4 regions of the Desulfobaculum xiamenense genome follow, and region 2 is predicted to be linked to each of the others. Evidence: predicted binding sites of a transcription regulator. Region 2 holds the regulator's gene; each other region holds the start of a gene.
What was found. The regulator sigma-54, encoded in region 2, starts transcription at its own class of promoters, with help from an activator protein. The targets are predictions, from matches to a motif close to CTGGCACGGNNNNTGCTT.
Positions count from the first base shown of each region.

Region 1 (4,211 bases), 780 kb from region 2:
GATGGACGCCCCCCATAGGGCGATGAGGGGCGTGGAATGCTTCTGGGGCATGGTATTTCGTTCCGGTCAGGGTTGAAGATGCGCTTCGGGTATACCCTCGGGACAGCCGGTGCGCAACTCCGGGTGAGCTTCGCAGATTGCGTCAGGCGGCCTGCGTGCCTTCCGCTGCGGCGAGCGCCGCGTCCATCTCCTTCACCTTCGCCAGTGCGCGGGCGATGACGTCCCTGTAGCGGCGCATGTCCGCTGGGACCGGGTTCTGCGTGAACCGCGCCAATCCGGCGAGATCCATACTCTCATTATACAGGTAGGGCAGGTACAGCGGGTCCTGCCGCAGGAAGAACAGGGTCTGTTCCATGAGCCTGCGGATTTCCGCGCGGTTGCGTACGGGCTTGCGGAACAGCTTTTCCATGCGCTTCGTCGCCGCGCGAAGCGACTGGGTCCATGTGGCGGCGCGGGCCTCGAAGACGGGGCGCGGGCGCGACTGGCGGGCCGAGGCGAGGATAGCGAGGAAGCGGTCCACGCGGTCTTGGCCGCTGGCGAGCGCGTCTGCCGCCTCGCCCATGCCGATGGCCTTCGTCCCCGCGATGTCCAGACCGCCGCCGTAGAGATTCAGGACGTCGAGGGATAGCCCTTCGATGTCGTGCTCCATGTCTCGCTTGGCGGTGACGTAGGCGAGGGTGGAATACACGGTTTCGCCGCGCATGTTTTCGAGCTTCATGTGCCGCGCGGGATCGTAGGTTCGCGTCGGGCGTGCGGCGTGGTGTCCGGCTGCATGGCTGCGCTCTGCGCTCCACGAGAAATCCTGCCCGGCAAGCAGCAGCTTCTTCACTCCGCACCACGATAGGAAGCGCAGAATGGTCACGTTGACGTTGCCGCCCGCGTCGAACACGGGTTCGGTCTTGTTGAGCACGAAGGTCGCCAGACCGCCCACGGTCCACAGCGGCAGGGTGGGGCCGGGGTAGCGCGAGACGACGTCCGGCGAGACCTTGGTGGAGTAGATAAGCGGGATGTCGGCGGCCCATTCGGCATCGAGGCGATTGAAGACCTTTTTCATGCCGTCGCTGTAGTCGATGGCCATGCACAGGTGCGGCTTGATGCCTGCGGCCTGGAGGGCTGGGAGCGTCTGGAGCGAGGTGATGACCAGCGCGTTGCCCTGCATGGTCGCCAGTTCGGGGCCGAAGTCGTTGAGTGATGGGCCTGCGCCCACGATGAGCGCGGTCAGTCCCTGTCCTGCTCCGGCAAGCGGCGTGAGGGAACCGTCGCGAAAGGCGCGGACGTAGTTGCCAAGCTCGTTGCCGACCATCACGTTTTGGCTCAGCCTCAGTGTGTTGAGTTCCACGGTGATGCCTTCGAGCATGTTGCGCACCACGCGAATCCAGCGGGCATATTCCGGCCCAAGTTGCTGACTCGGGAAGTCGGCGAGGAGCTTGACGCGCCCGTGCAGGAACTGGAGGTCCAGCCGGATGGCCGCGTTGTAGACCTCGGATTCGACCGGGGAGAGGAAGGCGAGTTGCCCGGATTCGATGAATGGCGTGTAGTCGCTCAGCCCGAGGCATGCCGTAAGCATCTCCGGGCGCGGCTCCACGACGAGAATGCGGTGTGTGGCCGGGGCGTTTTGCAGAACCTGCACGAGGCCGTAGCCCAGATTCAGGCCCACGATGATGGAGGCGTTGCGGTGGGCCTCTTCGCCCGGAGTCCATGACTGATAGTAGTGCTGGGGCGGGAAGGCCTCGAACAGGGAGCCGCCGTGATCGAGCGGAACGTCCATGAGGCCGAAGCGGTTCACGATCAGTTGCTTTTCGAGAGCAATGGGGTCAGAATCCACCCCTTCGAGCCAGGACGCAACCGGAGCGTTCTGCCGTTTCAGGGCCTTCAGGTTCTTTTCGAGAAACCTATAGAGTTCCATGCCGTCTCCCTGCCTTGGTCTGGTGTCTATGCGTCGGACATGTGTTCGCGCGGTGAATCATGGACCAGTTTGCAAGGACCCTGCCATGCCAAGGCGTTTTCCTCGGCATTCAGGATTGCGGTAGCGACCATCCGGACATACCAGACACTTCCATGCACTACGACAACATCCTCGAATGCGCCGGCAACACGCCGCTGGTCCGGATCAGGCGACTCAACCCCCACAAGGGTGTCAATATTTTGGCCAAGGTCGAGTACTTCAACCCCGGCGGCTCCATCAAGGACCGCGTGGCGCTAGCCATGCTCGAAGCCGCCGAGCGTTCGGGAGAACTCGTGCCGGGGCGGACGGTCATCGAGCCGACCTCCGGCAACACGGGCATCGGGCTGGCCATGGCCTGCGCGGTCAAGGGCTACCGTCTGCGTCTCATTATGGCCGACAACGTCTCCGAGGAGCGAAAGCGCATCCTGCGGGCCTACGGCGCGGAGATCGAGCTGACCGAAGGTCGGCTGGGCACCGATGGAGCCATTGAATTGGCCTATCGCATGGCGCGCGAGCACCCCGACGAGTACGTGCTCATGGACCAGTACAACAACCCCGCCAGCATTCAGGCCCATTTTGAGGGCACTGCCCGCGAGATTTGGGAGCAGACCGACGGGCGGGTGACCCACGTGGTGGCCGCGCTTGGCACCTCCGGCACGGCCATGGGACTGGTCAAGCGGCTCAAGCGCGAGAATCCCGACATCTGCGTGGCCGCCGTGGAACCTTACGCCCGCCATCATATTCAGGGCCTCAAGAACATGCAGGAGTCCTATCCTCCGGGCATTTTCAACAAGCACTTGCTCGATCGCATCATCCGCGTCGAGGACGAGGAGGCCTTCGAATACTGCCGTCGCCTCGCGCGTGAGGAAGGCCTGCTGGTGGGGATGAGCTCCGGCGCGGCGCTTGCCGGTGCGGTGCACCTTGCCGCCGAACTGGAGCAGGGCACCGTGGTGGTCATCTTTCCGGACAGCGGCGAGCGCTACCTGTCCACTTCGCTTTTCGCCACGCCCGACGAACAGGGCGTGCACCTCGCCAGCGCGACCGGTGACGACGTGGTACTGCCCTGTACCGGGAGCGTCCGCCTGTATACCGTCGGTCCCAGCCTCGACCGCTGGGACGACCCAGATTTCTGGCGACGGCTCGCCTTCCTCGACGTCATGCGGCGTTACCTCGGCCTGCGCGGCGCTGATGCCACGCTCGCCGCAGGACTGCCGGACATGGACGACCGCGCCATGGCTGCCTCGCGCGATGCGCACCTTTCCCGTTCGGACTTCGCCCGCGAAGTGCGGGACATGGTGGCCGCGCGCGCGGCGCAGCTCGACATGGGCGACGTGGCGCTTTCCCTCGCCGGGGACGGGCGCGAGGACATCCTCGCCCTGTGTGGTGGTCTGCTCGGCAGCGGGCTGGCCTACGAGAAGCTGCGGTCCGTCTATTTCGACGTGAGCCGCGACGGCGACTACGGCAGGCTCGGGCAGGCCGATCTGGACAAGCTGTCCCTCGGCAAGACCGTGGACCTCGCCGACTACGTGAAGGGCAATCCGCAGGATTTCACGCTGCTCAAGCGCGCCTCGCTACGTGACCTCAAGGACGGCGAGTGCTGGCAAACCTGCTGGGGCAACGTGCGGCCGAGTTGGTTCGTGCAGATGGCCGCTGCGGCCCGCGCCGCGGGCGGCGTGCCCACCGTGTTCATGGGCGGCGAGTCCCACCGCTTCCCGCATCTGGAGAATCTGCGCTCCATCTGGACAGCTTCGGACGGGGCGAGCCCGCGCGCGTGGCTTCTGGCCTCGCCCGTGGTTGCCGCGGATCGGGATTCGCACTCCCGCATGAGCGTCGGCGCGCTTCTCGACGAAGGCTTTTGCCCGCAGACGCTACGCATGTGGCTGCTCTCCGCCGCCTACCGCAAGACGCTCGATTTCTCCACGCAGACCTTGTCCATGTGGGACTCCAACCGTCGCCGCGTGCAGGAGCTTGCCGCCGCGCTGTCGGCCCGTGCGGGGCGCGAGGGCGCGGCCGAGGGCGGCGTGGCCGAGATGAAGGTCAATCTTCGTGCAGCCTTCCGCGAGGCCATTGAGCGCGATCTGGCGCTGTATTCCTTCTGGCCGGAGCTGTTCGGCTTTTGCCGGGGCATTCGGCGGCATGCGCTGGATGGCGCGCTGGCTCCGGGCGAGGCTCGGGCCTGCCTCGACCAGCTTATGGCCGTGGATGATGTGCTGCGGATTCTGGACCGCGAGGCGTTGCCCGTGCCGCCATGCGAGTGGCCAGCCGA
Region 1 covers NZ_JAATJA010000001.1:1,166,780-1,170,990, reverse strand. Annotated here, with positions in the region: gene GGQ74_RS05340 (VanZ family protein) at 1-51, opposite strand, end outside; gene GGQ74_RS05335 (motility associated factor glycosyltransferase family protein) at 143-1,906, opposite strand; gene GGQ74_RS05330 (cysteine synthase) at 2,059-4,211, shown strand, end outside.
Region 1: the regulator sigma-54 is predicted to act here: its motif matches at 1,976-1,993, upstream of GGQ74_RS05335 (motility associated factor glycosyltransferase family protein).

Region 2 (4,211 bases):
CCGGTGCAGCCGATGGCCACAGTCAGCCGATAGCGGCCCTCCCGCGCGTAGCACGGCAGGACATAATGCAGGAATTCCAATTGCTTTTCCAGATATTCCCGCCCCGCTGGCGAGCCAAGGACGAAATCGGCCACGGCCTTGTCGCGCCCCGTAAATGGCCGAAGCGCCTTCTCGAAGTACGGATTCGGCAGAAACCGCAGATCGAAAACGAGGTCCGCATCCGTGGGAACGCCGTGCTTGAACCCGAAGGTGACGAGATAGACATGCAGGCCGTAGCGCTTGTCCTGCAGAAAATTCCACTTTTCTTGCAAGGTGCGGCGCAGGTCATGGATGGAATAGTCGGAGGTGTCGACCACGATCTCCGCAACATCACGCACGGGAAACAGAAGCGCCCGCTCTTCCACAAGCGCCCGATCAAGGCCGATGCCCTGCTCCAGCGGATGGGGACGGCGCGTCGCCGCGTAACGCCTGCGCAGAACCTCTTCCGAGGCTTCCACGAAGACCACTCGCGGTTCGACGCCGCTATTGCGCATGGTGGCAAGCGCCCCGGTCCATTTCTCGCGAAAGTCGGAGTGGCGGACATCGAGGCCCAGCGTGAGACCACGGTGATAGACCTCGCGCTGGCGCTGGAAAAGGTCCACGAGTTCGGGGATGAGATTCGGCGGCAATCCATCCACCGTAACGAATCCGAGGTCCTCGAAAACCTTAAGAGCCGTCGATTTCCCCGCACCGGACAGGCCGGAGAGGATGATCACCGGGAAGCTGTTTTCCGCTCCGGATGCATCACGGCCCAACATGGCTCACGCTCCCTCAAGTAGCTTGGCCAATCCCTCGCGCCCCTCGGCACAAAGGAAGGCCTTGCGAAATGCGTCATCCTTGAGCATACGCGAAATGTGGGCGAGGATGCGCAGATGCATTCCGGCCACCTTCTCTGGCGCGAGCACGAGGAAGAAGATGTGGCAGGGGCGGAAATCCAGCGCATCGAATTCCACACCCTCGGCGGAGCGCCCGACCACGAGGACGATGTCCTCCAGCGCGTCGAGCTTGCCGTGGGGGATGGCGATGCCCTCGCCGATGCCGGTGGTGCCGAGCGCCTCGCGCTCCAAGAGCACCTTGTGCGCGGCCTCCACATCGATTTCCGGCCGCCTTTCAGCCACGGCTGCCACAAGTTCGGCCAGGACCCGAGATTTGGTCCTGGCCGAAAGTTCAGGCAAAATCAGTTCGTTATCCAGGAAATCACCCAGCTTCATTCGTACATCCCGGGATCAATGAGACCATAGTCTCCCGTCTTGCGGCGGTAGATCACGTTGACCCGCTCGGTTTCGGCGTTGAGGAAAACGAGAAATTCGTAATTGAGGGTATCGAGCTGCATGGCAGCCTCGTCCACCAGCATGGGCTTGGGCTTGTAGGTCTGCGCCTCGACAATGGTCGCCTCGCGTCCGGCTTCGCCTTCTTCGAAGCTGATGACTTCGTCGCGGACGGTGCCACGGGAACGACGACGGTCCTTGCCCTTTTCGCGGAGCTTGCGGACCTGCGACGTCATCTTGTCGTACACGAGGTCGATGGAGGAGTACATGTCCTCGGACTCCTCCACGGCGGACATGTTCATGTTGTCACCGGAAAGCGTGACCTCGGCGATATGGCGGAACTTCTCCACCCCGAGATTTATCTTCAGCTCCGTATTGCCGGTGTTGGCATACTTGATCAGCTTTTCGAAGCGCTTTTGCGCGTACTTCCTCAGATGATCCGACGGTTCGAAATTCTTGAACGTCAAGCTGATGTTCATCGACGATCCTCCTTGTGATGCTGTTGGATCGATATCACTCCGTAATTTGGAGTGTACGTGCATTCAGCCCGAAAATAAAGAGTTCCGTCACGCCACCTCTAGAAAATCTCCTTGCGTTTCGAAGAGGAGAGTATGCCGAGCGCGCCGCGATACTTGGCAACGGTTCTTCTGGCAATGTTGACCTGAAGCCGTTCCTTCAGAATTTCCGCGATGCGCTCGTCCGACAGTGGATGGTGGGGGTCCTCCTCACCTATCAGGCTCTTGATCTGCGCCTTGACGCTCTCGGAGCCGACCTGACTTCCGTCGTCCAGCCCAAGGGCGCTGTTGAAGAAGAACTTCAGTTCGAACAGGCCGTGCGGCGTCGCCACATACTTGCTGGTGGTGATGCGGCTGATGGTGGATTCGTGCATCTCGATGTCGTCGGCCACATCCTTGAGAATGAGCGGCCGAAGACTGGTCACGCCGTTCTCGAAGAAGCCGCGCTGGAAGCGCACGATGCTCTCCATGACCTTATAGAGCGTGCGCTGACGCTGATAGAGGCTCTTCATCAGCCACTGTGCGGAGCGCAACCGCTCGTGGACGTAGTCCTTTTCCGGTGCGCCGCGGCCGCTCTTGAGGGAATCGAGATAGAAATCGTTGAGCGTGAGGCGAGGAAGACCGTCCTCGTTGAGCACGATGATGAAATCGTCCTCGTACTTGTAGACGTAGACGTCCGGGCTCACGTACTGCGGCTCGCTGCTGCCGTAGGCGGCACCGGGCATTGGATCGAGGGATTGGATGAGATCGAGATACTCGCGAAGTTCCTCCATCGAGATGCGGAACTTGCGGGCAAGCGGCTTATAGCGCTTGGTTTCGAGATCTTCGAGGTGCTCGCTGACGAGTTCGATGAGGATGGGGTCCTCGTAGCCGTAGGACTCGATCTGGACGAGCAGACACTCGCGCGGGTCACGCGCGGCAACGCCGACTGGATCGAAATTCTGAATGCGACGCAGCACCACCTCGACCTCTTCGGAAGTACACCCGGCGTCGGCGGCAATTTCCTCGGCGGTAGCCTGCAAATAGCCCTGCGAGCCGATGTTGCCGATGATGACCTCGCCGATGTCCATCTGGCGGGGCGTCATGTCCGACAGCCGGAGCTGCCACTCAAGGTGGCCCTCCAGCGAGGGCTTGGACGACAGCCGGGCCTCGAAGGACATCCCCTCCTCGGGGATTTCGGCCTCGCGGGCGGCGGAATTGCGGGATGTGCTCGAAAACTCGCCGAGGTAATTTTCCCAGTCCGCGCCCTGAACGGCGTCGTTCTCGCGAACGCCCTCGTCCATGACCTCGGCCGTCTGCGCAGCCTCTACGGCGCGGGCATTTTCCTCGGCCTCGGCCTTCTCCTGAGCCTGTTCGGGAACGGCCTCCTCGAGAAGCGGGTTTTCGAGGAGTTCCTGCTGGACCATATCAACCAGTTCAAACCGGGAAAGCTGCAGCAGTTTGATGGCCTGCTGCAACTGCGGGGTCATGACCAGTTGCTGGGAAAGCTTGAGCTGTTGTCTGAGTTCGAGTGCCATCGGGGCTGTTCGTCTTCTTGCGAAATGTTGGCGGTTGGGATTCCGGCGAACGGGGCACGGTCAAACATGTGTCTGAACCAACGAAAATGCCCGTCGCTCAAGGTGAAATCCATGCGGCATGAGAATGTTTTCTCAACCGCATTTGCAACATGCCACATCCGGAACAAGCTTGCAACCGAGGATGGCAAGGATTTTGAATATCGAAATTGATATAGTGATTTCGGGATGTTAGAGACTGAAGCTCTCTCCCAGATACACCCGGCGGGCCTTCGGATCGGCACAAATTTCATCCGGAGTGCCACTCAGGATGATTCGTCCCTCGTAGACGAGATAGGCTCTGTCGCAGATTCTCAACGTCTCTCGAACGTTGTGATCGGAAATGAGTACTCCGATACCTTTTTCACGAAGTCCGCTCACGATGCCCTGAATATCATCCACGGCGATGGGGTCGATGCCCGCGAAGGGCTCGTCGAGCAGCATGAACTTGGGATTGAGGATGAGGGCACGGGCGATCTCCAGCCGACGGCGCTCGCCGCCCGAAAGATGCATGGCCTTCTGGTCCGAAAGTCGGGTGATGCCCAGTTCGTCCAGAAGCTGATCCGCCCTCGCCTGCTGGGTTGCGCGGTCGAGACCGCTCTGCTCCAGCACGATCTCCAGATTCTGCCGCACGGTGAGCTTCTTGAACACCGAGCTTTCCTGCGGGAGGTAGCTCATGCCCAGCCGCGCCCGCTCGTGCAGGGGCAGCATGGTGATCTCCTCGTCGTCCAGCCGGACTGAGCCGCCTGTCGGCTTCACGATGCCCGCCAGCATGTAGAACGTGGTGGTCTTGCCCGCGCCGTTGGGGCCGAGCAGGCCGACCACTTCGCCCTGCG
Region 2 covers NZ_JAATJA010000001.1:387,541-391,751, reverse strand. Annotated here, with positions in the region: gene rapZ (RNase adapter RapZ) at 1-797, opposite strand, end outside; gene GGQ74_RS01785 (PTS sugar transporter subunit IIA) at 801-1,250, opposite strand; gene hpf (ribosome hibernation-promoting factor, HPF/YfiA family) at 1,247-1,786, opposite strand; gene rpoN (RNA polymerase factor sigma-54) at 1,885-3,339, opposite strand; gene lptB (LPS export ABC transporter ATP-binding protein) at 3,568-4,211, opposite strand, start outside.

Region 3 (4,211 bases), 250 kb from region 2:
GACAAAAGCGGTGTGCAGATCGCCGGCACCATCGGCGATATCGAAAGGATAGCCGTGACCATCGACCCGTCCCCAGCCGCCATGGCCGAGGCGCTGGAGTGGAACGCGGACTTCATCCTGACGCACCATCCTCTGTATATGGAGCCGAAGCCCCTCGACAGGCCCGGCTTCTTTCTTGATGTTGCGCGGCAGACGCTCACACGCGGGACATGGCTGTACGCGGCGCACACGTCCCTCGACGTCCGCCCCGAAGGCCCCGCGGGCTGGCTCGCACGGGAATTGGAGCTTGACGAACCGCGCGTGATGGAACAAACCGACCCCGGCAACCCCATGGTCGGCTTCGGTCTCGTCGGCAGGCTCCCCGCCCCCATGGGCTGGGACGCCTTCGCGGATCGCCTCGGCGCATGCGTGGAACGCGACTTCTGGGTCACCACGGGGCAAATTCCCGAGCGCATCGACTCGGTGGCCTACTGCACCGGCTCTGGCGGCTCGCTCATCCCGGCCGCCGAGGCAAGCGGAGCGCAGGTCTACATTACGGGCGACATCAAGTACCATCAGGCGCTTGAATCGAATATTTTCATCATTGACGTGGGACATTTTTCTCTGGAAGAAACCATGACGCGCATCCTGGCGGAAACGCTCGCCTCCCGGCTCTCGGGACGGCACGATGCCGAAGTCCGTTTCTTCCCCGGCCGCGAGCCGTTCGCCCTGCGCGCCGGACGATAGGACATACGACGCAAAGAACCCGCCCACGGGGTCTTGATACATTCACGGCAGCCGCCAGCCGGCCGCCAACAGGCAACTGCCGAGGAGGAAATTCCGTTGAGCATGTACCTCAAGCAAATCGAACAGCTCGTCGTTCTGCAGAAGGTTGATGACGAGATCATCGTCATCGAGAAGGAACTCGAAAGCCTGCCAAAGGAGCTTGCCGCTCTTGAGGAAAAGAACGCCAAGCTGACCGAGCGCATGGAACAGACCAAGGAGCGGACCGACATCCTGCTGCACCAGCAGCGCCTGCTTGCCGACGAGATCGACAGCAACGACTCCAAGATCAAGAAGAGCAAGAACAAGCTCATGATGGCCGGCAACACTCGCGAATATCAGGCCATGATGCGCGAGATGGACAACATGGAGAAGATCAATCGTTCCCGCGAGGAAGAGAAGATCGCTCTCATGGACGAGATGAACCGCCAGAAGGAGCGTCAGACCGCCGCCGAGGCCGAGGCCGAGGAACTCAAGGGACAGCTTGAGGAATGCAGCGCCAACCTCAAGAAGCGCACCGCCACGGCCAAGAAGCGTCTGACCAAGCTCCAGAAGGATCGCGAGACCGCCTGTGAAGTCATTCCTCCGCGCGTTCTCGGTCGCTATGAATTCATCCGCGCCCGCATTCAGCACCCCGTCATCGTCCCCGTGGACGAGGCCGTGTGCAATGGCTGCCACATTCTGATTCCCCCGCAGATCTTCAACGAACTGCAGCGCGGCGAACAGATTCTGAGCTGCCCCAACTGCCAGCGACTCATCTACTGGACCAACCACTTCTGCGCCCCCGCCGACGCTCCCGCCGCACCCGCGGCAGAGGTCGAGGCCGAGGAGCAGGAATAGTATAGGCGCACTGCGGCGTGAACCGCGCGCCGCAAAACGCCTTTGACATTTCGGGAGTCGGACGGGTCATCGTCGCGATCCTTCGGGATCGGGGAGGAAAGTCCGGGCTTCGCAGGGCAGGACGCTGGATAACGTCCAGGTGGAGTGATCCACGGACAGTGCCACAGAAAACAGACCGCCGGTGAAAGCCGGTAAGGGTGAAACGGTGGGGTAAGAGCCCACCAGTCGCCACGGTGACGTGTCGAGCTAGGTAAACCCCGTCCGAAGCAAGACCAAATAGGAAAGCGTTTGAGGCCGGCCCGGCTGATGCTTTCGGGTAGGTTGCTTGAGGCCGTAGGCAACTGCGGTCCTAGAGGAATGATGACCACTCCCTTCGGGGAGTACAGAACCCGGCTTACAGTCCGGCTCCCGACATTCAGGTCACCACGGACGGCGCTGGGGCTTTTGCCTCCGCGCCGTTCCTTTTTCAAACCCCTTGCACACACGATGAAAACCATGTCCGTCTGGGCCGTCATTGTCGCCGCAGGTCAGGGAACCCGTCTCGCGCGGGCGGGCCTGTCCACACGCAAGCAGTTCATCCCCTTCGAGGGCGCGCCGCTGTTCTGGAAGAGCGCCCGGACGCTGGCGCGGGTCTCCCGCGTGAAGGGACTCGTCTTCGTCCTTCCCGAAGCGGAATTCGAGGAATACGCCGCCATCGTGCGCGACCTCGCCAGCAGGGACGACATCGTCCTCCCCTGCCTCACCGTCCCCGGCGGCGAACGCCGTCAGGACTCCGTGCTGAACGGACTTCGCGCCATTGCCGAAACCTGCGACACCGTCCTCGTGCATGACGCCGCCCGCCCCTTCGCCGGGGCGCAGCTCGCCAACCGCCTCATCGACGCCGTCGAGCAGGGCGATGTGGCCGCCATCCCCGCCATTTCCGTCACGGACACCATAAAGCGCGTCACGCCCGAGGGGCTGGTGGCAGAGACTCTCCACCGTGCGGAACTTTGCGCGGTGCAGACGCCGCAGGCCTTTGCGCTGCCCACCCTTATCGCCGCGCACGAGTTCTGCAACGCCAAAGGGCTCGACGTCACGGACGACGCCTCCATGATTGAGGCCGCAGGCGGAGCCGTACGCGTCGTCCCCGGCGAGGAGACCAACATCAAGATCACGAATCCGGAGGATCTGCGCATGCTCACCGACAACGCGCCAGCCCCGCTGCCCTGCGTCGGCTGGGGGTACGACGTCCACAAGTACGGACTCGGCAGGCCCATGAAGATCGGCGGAGTGCCCATCGACGGCGGCCCGCAGGTCGTCGCGCACTCGGATGGCGACGTCCTGCTCCACGCGCTCACGGACGCCCTGCTCGGATGTCTCGGCAAGGGCGACATCGGCCAGCATTTTCCCGATACGGACAAGGCCTTCTCCAACATTGAATCCGCCGTGCTGGTCAACGAGGTGCTGACCATGGCCGAAGAGGCGGAGTTGGAGCTGTGCCACGTGGACCTGACCGTCATCGCCCAGATTCCGAAACTCTCTCCCTATCGCGAACGCATCCGCGACAACGTGGCCCGGCTGCTGCGCATCGACGCACAGCGCGTCAACTTCAAGGCCACCACCGAGGAAGGTCTCGGCTTTACCGGCGAGAAGCTCGGCATCAAGGCTGTGGCCTGCGTCACGGCGCTTCGCCACGGTTAATCGCCATTCACGGCTGTTGCGCCCGCAAACTGGCATTTCCCCCAACGCTTTGACGCATGGGGGCATTTGGTGCATGATGCCACCCCTGTCAGACATTGGCGCAATCACCGCGCACAGCACGGAAAACGACAACAAACAGACCGAGTGATACCGGAGTACGGCCCATGCAGCTCTACAATACGATGACCCGCCAGAAGGAAGAGTTCACACCGCTCAGGGACAACCATGTCCGCATGTACGCCTGCGGCATAACCGCCTACGACTACTGTCACATCGGTCATGCCCGATCCGCCGTGGTCTTCGACGTGCTCGTGCGCCACCTCCGCCATCTCGGCTACGATGTCGTCTTCGCCCGCAACTTCACTGACGTGGACGACAAGATCATCAACCGCGCCAACGAGAACGGCGAAGACCCCATGGCCCTCGCCCTGCGCTTCATTGCCGCGTTCCACGAGGACATGGACCGGCTGAACGTCCTGCGCGCCGACATCGAACCCAAGGCCACCGAGCATATCGACGAAATGCTCGCCCTGACCTCGAAGCTCATCGAGACCGGCCACGCCTACGCCACGCCCTCCGGCGACGTGTACTTCCGCGTGCGGTCCTTCGACGCCTACGGCAAGCTCTCCGGCCGCGACGTGGACGAGATGCGCTCCGGCGCACGTGTGCAGCCCGGCGACGAGAAGGAAGACCCGCTGGACTTCGCCCTGTGGAAAGCCGCCAAACCCGGCGAACCCACGTGGGACAGCCCGTGGGGCCCCGGACGCCCCGGCTGGCACCTCGAATGCTCCGCCATGAGCGACAAGCACCTCCAGCTTCCCTTCGACATTCACGGCGGTGGGCAGGACCTCATCTTCCCGCACCACGAGAACGAAATCGCCCAGTCCGAGGCCGCCACGGCTACTGAAATGGCCCGCTTCTGGGTGCAC
Region 3 covers NZ_JAATJA010000001.1:634,978-639,188, forward strand. Annotated here, with positions in the region: gene GGQ74_RS02870 (Nif3-like dinuclear metal center hexameric protein) at 1-726, shown strand, start outside; gene GGQ74_RS02875 (zinc ribbon domain-containing protein) at 829-1,602, shown strand; RNA gene rnpB (RNase P RNA component class A) at 1,656-2,015, shown strand; gene ispD (2-C-methyl-D-erythritol 4-phosphate cytidylyltransferase) at 2,098-3,282, shown strand; gene cysS (cysteine--tRNA ligase) at 3,447-4,211, shown strand, end outside.
Region 3: the regulator sigma-54 is predicted to act here: its motif matches at 1,897-1,914, upstream of ispD (2-C-methyl-D-erythritol 4-phosphate cytidylyltransferase).

Region 4 (4,211 bases), on a different contig from region 2:
CTTCTTCACGTCCATGGGCGGCATGTCCGGGGCCTTCCTGCTGTTGCCCTTCCAGATGTCGATCCTCGGCTTCACCTCGCCCTCGGTCAGCGCCACCAACCAGCTCTTCAACATCGTCGCCATTCCAAGTGGCGTGATGCGCTATGCCCGCGAAGGGCGCATGGTCTGGCCGCTCACGTGGGCGGTCGTCTTCGGCACGCTGCCCGGCGTTCTCATCGGTGCGGTGGCCCGCGTCCACTGGCTACCGGACCCCGTGCGCTTCAAGCTCTTCGCCGGGCTGGTGCTCCTCTACATCGGCGTCCGCATGGCCCGCGACCTCGTCTCCAACAGACAAAACGGTGCCGAACGTCGCTTCCGCGCCAATGTCCGCTCCGGTGCCGCCGCAGGAAAGGTCGACATTCTCGAAGCGTCCGCCACCCGCATCCGCTTCGCCTTCAACGGCGAAACCTTCACCGTGCGTACCCCCGCCCTCGTGGCGCTCACGTTCACCGTCGGCATCGTCGGCGGCGTCTACGGCATCGGCGGCGGCGCCATCATCGCCCCCTTCTTCGTTTCCATCCTCGGCATCCCCGTCTACGTGGCCGCAGCACCGGCCCTCATGGGCACCTTCGTCACCTCCATCGCCGCCGTGGCCTTCTACCAGCTCCTCGCCATCCTCAACCCCACCCTGTCCATCGCCCCGGACTGGGCGCTCGGCATCCTCTTCGGCATCGGCGGAGCACTCGGCATGGCCCTCGGCGCACGCTGCCAGAAGCACGTCCCCGCCAAGGCCATCAAGCTCATGCTCTGCGCCGTCATCGTCACCACCGCCACCCGCTACATCGTCGCGTTCTTCCTCTAGGGCCGTAATGCGTCACGCCACGGCATAAGCCGTGGCGTCACCGGGGCCGGGACGTATCGCTCCCTGCCACGCGTAAGGCGTTGGCTCCGCCGTCGCTGTGTCTGGGCGTATCGTTCGTTGCCATATGCAAGACGTAGGCTCCGCCAGCCAAGGGGCCGCTGGCCCCCTGGACCCCCGACTTGCGATGGACGTGGCCGCCCTGCGCCGACCTTTGGGCTTTGCCCAAAAATCCCCCCATATAAGGATTCTCAAGGGAATGATGTGAATTGCCATTCACATTATTCCCTTGGCTGGGGTCGGGGCAAAGCCCCGGCCGCCGAAGGCCAGAATTGGCCGCTATTTTTCATCCAAAGCCTTTTGCCAAGCGCTATTTCGAAGTTTTTCAATTTATCACATTTATGTTAATTTATATGTGTCAATTCTTGGCATTTATGTTAATTTTATAACAACACAACATGCACGTTTTGTCGGCCTTCCAAACAAAACGCTGCGAATACGCATAGTTATATATTTTGGCCCACATGTTGCTTTAGTTGGGGCATCGGCGCCTGAAACGCAGGCAACCACACGAACCCGCCGCTGGCGGTTGCACCATGGAGGTGCCCCATGTCCCCGTTCTGGTTCAGTCCGAAACGCCCGCTGTCTGTGCCGTTTCTGGCCGCGACGCTGTTGGCCGTCCTCGCCACCCTGCCCCATGCGGCGCATGCCGCCGAGGGCACCGAAGCGCTCAGCCAGTTCAACGCCAACATCCTGTGGACGCTCATCGCCGCGATACTGGTCATGTTCATGCAGGCGGGCTTCGCCATGGTGGAGACCGGATTCACGCGCGCCAAGAATGCCGGAAACATCATCATGAAGAACTTTCTGGATTTCTCGGCCGGGTCCGTGGCGTTCTTTCTGGTGGGCTTCGGCCTCATGTTCGGCGGCAGCATCGCCGGGCTGCTTGGCGGCAGCGACTTCGCGCTCATCGGCGTGGACGCCACCACGCCCGAAGGCATGTGGACGCTGACCTTCTGGTTCTTCCAGAGCGTGTTCGCGGCCACCTCGGCGACCATCGTCTCCGGCGGCGTGGCCGAGCGCATGAAATTCCCGGCCTACATCACGGTCAGCATGATCGTCACGGCGCTCATCTACCCCGTGTCCGGCCACTGGTGCTGGGGCGGACTGTGGGGCACCGAGGGCGGCTGGCTCGAACGCATCGGCTTCATCGACTTCGCCGGATCGACGGTGGTCCACTCCGTGGGCGGATGGCTCGCCCTTGCCGGTGCGCTGGCCGTTGGTCCCCGCGTGGGCAAGTACAACGATGACGGCAGCGCCAACGCCATTCGCGGCCACAACCTGCCGCTGGCCTCGCTTGGCGTGTTCATCCTGTGGTTCGGCTGGTTCGGCTTCAACCCCGGCTCCACCACCGTGGCCGACGGCACCATCGGCTACATCGCGGTCAACACCTCGCTGGCCGGAGCGGCCGGTGCGCTGGGCGCCATGATCACCGCGTGGACGCGCTACGGACACCCCGATCCGTCCATGACCCTCAACGGCGCGCTGGCAGGGCTGGTGGCCATCACGGCGGGCTGCTTCGAACTCTCGCCCATCGGCTCGCTGATCACCGGCTTCGGCGGCGGCGTACTGGTGGTGCTCTCCGTGGTGTTCATCGACACGGTGCTTCGCATCGACGACCCGGTGGGCGCGGTTTCCGTGCACGGCGTGTGCGGAGCGTACGGAACGCTCATGGTCGGCCTCATGGCCGCGCCGGGCTACGGATCGAACGTCGGCCTGCTCTACGGCGGCGGCTTCGGACTTCTGACGACGCAGCTCATCGGCGTTGGAGCAGTGTTCTGCTGGGCCTTCGGCATGGGCGTGGTCACCTTCGCCGTGGTCAAGGCCGTGATGGGCCTTCGCGTGAAGGAAAACGAGGAACTGCGCGGGCTCGACATCGTCGAGCACGGCACGGAGTCCTACGGCGGATTCCAGATCTTCACCACCGAATGACGCACGGGAGACAAACCATGAAACTCGTCATCGCATACATCAGGCCGGAAAGGCTGAACGCAGTGAAAAAGGCGCTCTACGCGCGGGATATCTTCAGCATGACCGTAACCAACGTCCTCGGCAGCGGCCGCCAGAAGGGATTCGTGGAAACCTACCGCGGCCTGCCGGTGGAAGTGAACCTGCTCAAGAAGGTGCGCCTCGAAATCGGCGTGAACGACAACTTCGAGGATGCGGCCATCGAGGCCGTAAGCGAAGGCGCACACACCGGTAGCGAGGGCGACGGCGTGATCTTCGTCCTCGACATCGCCCGCTCCCTGCGTATCCGCACCGGCGAAACGGACATCGCCGCCGTGGCCGCCACGCGCGTCACTGCCTAGCTTTCCCTCACCCCCCACATGCGGCCCGGAACCGGCATCAACGCCGTTCCGGGCCGCACGCATGTCATGGGGCACCCGCCCGCTCCCCGCATGGCGCATACCCGCGCCGCCCCCTTGCAAAGTTCCCGCATCAGGCGCATTGACTGGGAAGAACCGCCCGTCGGCGCATCCAGCGTGCCCTGATCGCAAGGCGCATGCCGCCCCCGGACGAAACGCGTCATGTTGGAGGTTCCATGTTTCGCATCCGCCCCATCTACGACACACGGCTGCCCGTCGATCAGGCCGCCGTGGCCCGCTCGCAGGAAATCCTTCGCGAACGCTTCTCCCTCGTGGCCGACAGCGAAATCGCCCAGCTTCCGGAACTCTTGAGCAATCCGTTCCTCAAGCACTACCGCTCCATCCTCTTCGTGGCCGAGAAGGCCCGCGCAGGGGTGCAGGGCTTCGCGCTTCTGTGTCACTTCCCGGATTTGCATTTCTGTTATTTAGATTTCATCTCCGTGAGCGTGGAGCATGGCGGGCGCGGTGTCGGTTCCGCCCTGTACGAACGCATCCGTGAGGAAGCCCTCGCCCTTGGGGATACGGCCCTCTTCTTCGAGTGCCTGCCCGACGACCCGGCGCTGTGCGCCGAACCGGACACGCTGCGGGACAACATCGCCCGCCTCAAGTTCTACGAGCGCTACGGCGCGCGGCCCATCATCGGCACGGCCTACGAGACGCCCCTCACCCCCGGCGGGGACTGCCCGCCCTATCTGGTGGCGGACCCGCTGGGCAGGCCGCTGCACATCCCGCGCGGGCGCATCCGCAAGATCGTGCGCGCCATCCTCACCCGCAAATACGCGGACACCTGCTCGCCCGAGTACATCGACATGGTCGTGGAGTCGTTCACCGACCCGGAGGTGCGCCTGCGCGACCCGCGCCACGTCCTGCCCGAGGCAGCGCAGGCCAGCGCCATCAAGCGGCGCAGCGCAGACGCGGGCATCGTCATGGTCATCAACGACCGCCAC
Region 4 covers NZ_JAATJA010000002.1:336,733-340,943, reverse strand. Annotated here, with positions in the region: gene GGQ74_RS09440 (sulfite exporter TauE/SafE family protein) at 1-841, shown strand, start outside; gene GGQ74_RS09435 (ammonium transporter) at 1,448-2,830, shown strand; gene GGQ74_RS09430 (P-II family nitrogen regulator) at 2,848-3,207, shown strand; gene GGQ74_RS09425 (histone deacetylase family protein) at 3,441-4,211, shown strand, end outside.
Region 4: the regulator sigma-54 is predicted to act here: its motif matches at 1,354-1,371, upstream of GGQ74_RS09435 (ammonium transporter).